DNA from 2 places in the Weizmannia sp. WK01 genome. Region 1 is predicted to be linked to the other one. Evidence: riboswitches for the same ligand, from Rfam matches in the RefSeq annotation. Region 1 holds a riboswitch; the other holds the start of a gene.

What was found. A riboswitch is a leader RNA that binds a small molecule or an ion and turns the genes downstream of it on or off. The one in region 1 is predicted to bind cyclic di-AMP.
Region 2: it holds a riboswitch for cyclic di-AMP, as region 1 does, so the genes downstream of both, OF158_RS14290 (cation:dicarboxylate symporter family transporter) here and OF158_RS02460 (APC family permease) in region 1, are expected to answer to the same signal.

What each region holds. Positions count from the first base shown of each region.
Region 1 is NZ_CP109616.1:513,926-516,334, reverse strand. Features, by position in the region: gene OF158_RS02460 (APC family permease) at 1-1,266, opposite strand, end outside; cyclic di-AMP (ydaO/yuaA leader) riboswitch at 1,376-1,525, opposite strand; gene OF158_RS02455 (glycine--tRNA ligase) at 2,189-2,409, opposite strand, start outside.
Region 2 is NZ_CP109616.1:2,979,783-2,982,191, reverse strand. Features, by position in the region: gene OF158_RS14295 (IS4 family transposase) at 1-951, opposite strand, end outside; cyclic di-AMP (ydaO/yuaA leader) riboswitch at 1,192-1,339, shown strand; gene OF158_RS14290 (cation:dicarboxylate symporter family transporter) at 1,542-2,409, shown strand, end outside.

The DNA.
Region 1 (2,409 bases):
CGCAAGGACGCTAAATGTAATAATGGCACCGACAAAGTTGACCGACATTTTGCCGGCCCAGCCTCTCGGTCTTTGAGTGACCCATTTCACAATCATGCCGCATTGCGCAAGGGTAAACGGAATGAACACGCCGACTGCGTACAACGGAATGAGGCGCTCGGTATTGCCCTGGAATGCGATAATTAAAATCATGGAAGCAACGCCGAGAAAAATAATTCCGTTTGAGTAACCAAGCCGGTCACCGCGGATCGTGAACATGCGCGGCATAAATTTGTCCCTCGCCAAGTTAAAAGCGAGCTGCGGGAACGCAGAGAATCCGGTGTTCGCAGCAAGCACGAGAATTAAAGCCGTAGTTGCCTGGACGAAATAGTACAAAACACCGTTGCCAAGTGTCCGGTGTGCCATTTGCGATACAACGGTTTCTGTTTCTTTCGGCGCAATGCCGAGCCAGTATGCGAGAAAACTGATGCCCGCTAAAAGCGATGCCAGAATGATACCCATCATGGCAAGCGTGCGGGCTGCGTTTCTCGGTGCCGGGTCGCGAAAGTTCGGGATCGCGTTGGAAATGGCTTCGACCCCTGTCAATGCCGAACAGCCGGATGAGAAAGCTTTTAGCAAAAGAAACAGTGAAATGCCGGCGACCGGCGTACCGATATGCGGATGCAGGTTTTGCGGAACTTGCCCCGTTACGGTTTTAAATAAACCGACAACAATGATGACAATCAATGCAAATACGAACAGGTAAACCGGGTATGCGAGCACATTGGCTGATTCCGTCAGCCCGCGCAAATTCAAAATCGTAATGATCAGAACGAGAAAAACCGCAATCTGCACACTGTACGGATGCAAGCTCTGAAACGCGGAAGTAATGGCATCTGTTCCGGCTGAGACGGAAACGGCCACCGTTAAAATGTAGTCCACCAGCAAGGATCCGCCTGCAAGAAGGCCGGGGGTGACGCCGAGATTTTCTTTCGAGACAAGGTATGCCCCGCCGCCTTGCGGATAAGAGTAAATGACCTGGCGATAAGATAAAATAAGTGCAGCCAATAAAATTAAAATGCCGACTGTAATTGGAATAGAATACCAAAATGCCAGCGTCCCCACTGTGGCAAGTACAATCAGCACCTGTTCAGGCCCGTATGCAACAGATGAAAGTGCGTCGGATGACAGAATGGCCAGTGCTTTTAACTTGGTCAGCTTCTGGCCTTCGAGTTCATTTGAACGCAGCGGTCTCCCAATTAACAATCGTTTTATCGTGGTGAACATTTGAATTGTCTCCTTTTATCTGCAGTGTTTCAAAAATGCTTCCCCAAAAATAAGAAAAACCACAAAGAGAATTTATCTTCCCTGTGGTCTATTGCCCGATCACAGTTTCACATCCTCTCTTATAACGCTGACGGGGTTAGCTGTCGGGTTCGGGCATAAGAGTGGCCCTGCCTTTTTAAAAAAAGGCTTCACCCCAAAGCGGCGCGCGGCCGCCAACCTGGTTCCCCCGTTCCGTTTCCGGATTAAGCGGTTCAGTTATGAAACACAAATTTTTCATACGACATCCTATCTTACTCCCGTTACCATGGTTTGTAAAGACTATTTCGCAATTGCGTTTCGGTATGTCCATCTTTACCCGCCATATCCCCGGGCAAACTGTCTTTGCTCACAGTACCTAATTTTCGATCATGCTTCTTTTGTAGAATATCCGAATGTGCCCAAAGCATGCAAAAAGCAAGGTTTTTCGGCAAATCCGGAGTAAAGAGATAAACAGAGTTAGGAAGGTAAAACCTGAGGATGAAAAGATGACCTCTTGGGGCAGGCGGATCAATTGGAAACATAAGACCAAAAGAGGCGCGAACCCGGTGGAATTGTCTAATTAGGAGCTCCATTCGGGCCCGAAATGTCCTTTTGAACCTGTCAAAAGGACAAAACGTGCCGCATCCGGGAATGAAATGTCCTTTTGAACCTGTCAAAAGGACAAAACATGCCGCATCCGGGAATGAAATGTCCCTTTGAACCTGTCAAAAGGACAAAACACGCCGCATCCAATTAGACAAATTAGGCGAAAACCCGTTGAAAATGTCTAATTATGGTCTAATTAGGCGTTCCAAACGCCAAAATCCATTACGATCAGGATAGATTTGCTTATGGCTGTCCGGCGCACCAACAAAGAAAAAAACCCGCAAGTTGCGGGCTTTTTTTAAAACTTAATTTTTTCTTCCAAAAAGGCTTTAAGTTCCGTGATTGGCACACGGGTTTGCTCCATTGTGTCACGGTCGCGGACGGTCACCATATGGTCGTCGCGCGAATCGAAGTCGTATGTGATGCAAAACGGTGTGCCAATTTCGTCCTGGCGGCGGTAGCGCTTGCCGATCGACCCGGTTTCGTCAAAATCAACCATAAACGTTTTCGACAAATCCG
Region 2 (2,409 bases), 1.2 Mb from region 1:
TGTACAGTCTGTACTCAAAATCGCCAACCAGTCGCTTTTCTTGTTGCGGTTGCGAACAAAGACAACTTTAATTGGCACGCCATTGGCCTGCGTTGTATGGATGGAACGCAAGATTCCTTTCTTTCCACTAGTCGGTTTAGCTAGACGATACAATTCATCTAGGCTAACACGCTTACCATCGACAAAATAGCGTTGTTTTAATTTTTTGACCATACCAATTACGTCAAGACCTTGTTCTGTAATCTCCTTGATGAGAGGTTGTTGGGTGAACCACGAATCCATTAGAACATAGGAAGCATCGATACCAGAATTCATCGCCCGGGCAATCATGCCAGGAATCTGTTCTGGTGCCGTTTGTAATGCTTCTTTTCGGCGCTTATAACCGGAGCTGCGTTTATCGATATTTTCGGATATGCCGTTGATCTGGCTCTTTTTCGAACTCAATAATGAGAAGTCAACGGGTAGGAATGTTGCGCCATCAGACCATCCTAATGTCAACATGCGGAATCCTTTGTAAAAACGCATTTTTTGAGATGCATGATCAAAGCAGCGAGCCAGAAGCTCAACGTGTTTGCTTCGGTTCCGGTCATAAGATGAATCATCTAAAATCAATACTTTCGGACGGTCATGACGTGTCAATTTCGAAACTTTTCCAATCACTGAGGCAACCAGTGAAAGGAGGAAACGACGCCAGTTGAACGTTGATTGGTTGAGAAACCGATAAACGGTATCTTTGGCTGGAATGTCTGTAGCTTTCTTACTTTCCAACATCCTGAACCAGTTTTTGTTTTCAAAGATCATACAAAAAATCAATTGAAAAATGTAGGCACAAGAAAAACCAAAGGACTTCGTAATACCGGCGATTCGCAAGTGTTTCAACATATTCAACTCTTTAAATGTTGATTTTATTTCATTTGGTAGTTGATTATTCAGGCTGTTTTTCGCTATCATAGTAGGAGACACCTCTTCTATTTGGTAGTGATTTTCGATAAATCAACTATACCAAAAGTAGAGGTGTTTTTTCATATATTAATTTTACTGTCAAGTGCTGTATCTGAGACGTAATAGACATTAGCCAGCACTGAATTTATTATGATTTTCTAGGTGCGAAAGTTGAGTAAAATATTATATAATGACAAAGGACGCTAAAACATTGAAGAAGGATGAGTTGTTTTTTTATTTTTTAAAAACTTCATATCATCGCTCAATTACATGTTTATGTAAACGGGGGAACCAACAGGTGTTTTATGCACCAGGGGTGAAACCTTTCAATGAAAGGTAGGGAAACTCTTTATTCCCTAATCCGTCAGCTAACCTCGTAAGCGTCTGGAGAGAACTGTGTGTGTTTTTTGGACACGCCTTTTAAGCAAAAATGCTGCGAAGGAATTTCTCTCTTTCGTGGTTTTTTTAATTCACAAATTTGGTTTTCGGGGTAAAGCCGGAAACTGGCAGGACTTGCGATTTGAGTTTTACAAACAATCCGGTATGCAGCTTGCGTACTGCGCTTTTTGAAAAATATTGGCATCTGGGAGGGAAACTTCATGAAAAGAGTGAGCTTAGCCTGGCAGATTTTTATCGGCCTGATACTAGGTATTGCGATTGGCGGCATTTTCCACGGCAATGACACCGTGGCCCATATTCTCCAGCCGTTTGGCGACTTCTTTTTGCGCTTGATTAAAATGATTGTGATTCCGATTGTCGTTTCAAGCTTGATTGTCGGTGTTGCCGGCGCAGGCGATATGAAACAGGTTGGAAAGCTTGGCCTGAAAGCATTGATTTATTTTGAAATTGTCACGACCATCGCGATTGTAGTAGGACTGCTGGCCGGAAACTTGTTTCATCCGGGGACAGGGGTGGATATGGGCTCATTGGCAAAAACATCGATCAGCAGCTATGTGGAAACAACAAAAGAGACGCAACACAATGGCATAGTCGATACGATTTTAAGTATCGTGCCGACGAACTTGTTTGAATCCCTTTCACAAGGGAATATGCTTCCGATCATTTTCTTCTCTGTCATGTTCGGGATTGGGGTGGCAGCCATCGGGGAAAAAGGAAAACCGGTGCTCCGCTTTTTCCAGGGTGTCAGTGAAGCAATGTTTTATGTCACTAATTTGGTCATGAAAGTGGCTCCAATTGGTGTATTCGGCCTGATTGGTGTAACCGTTACACAATTCGGCCTCAAGTCATTGATTCCGCTAAGCAAACTTGTTTTCACGGTTTACGGCACGATTATTTTCTTTGTGGTTGTCGTGCTTGGCCTGATTGCCTGGCTTTTCCGTGTAAATATTTTCAATCTCTTCAAAATCCTGAAAGACGAATTGATCCTTGCTTATTCCACTGCAAGCTCGGAAGCGGTGCTGCCAAGGCTCATGGAGAAAATGGAAAAATTCGGTTGCCCGAAATCGA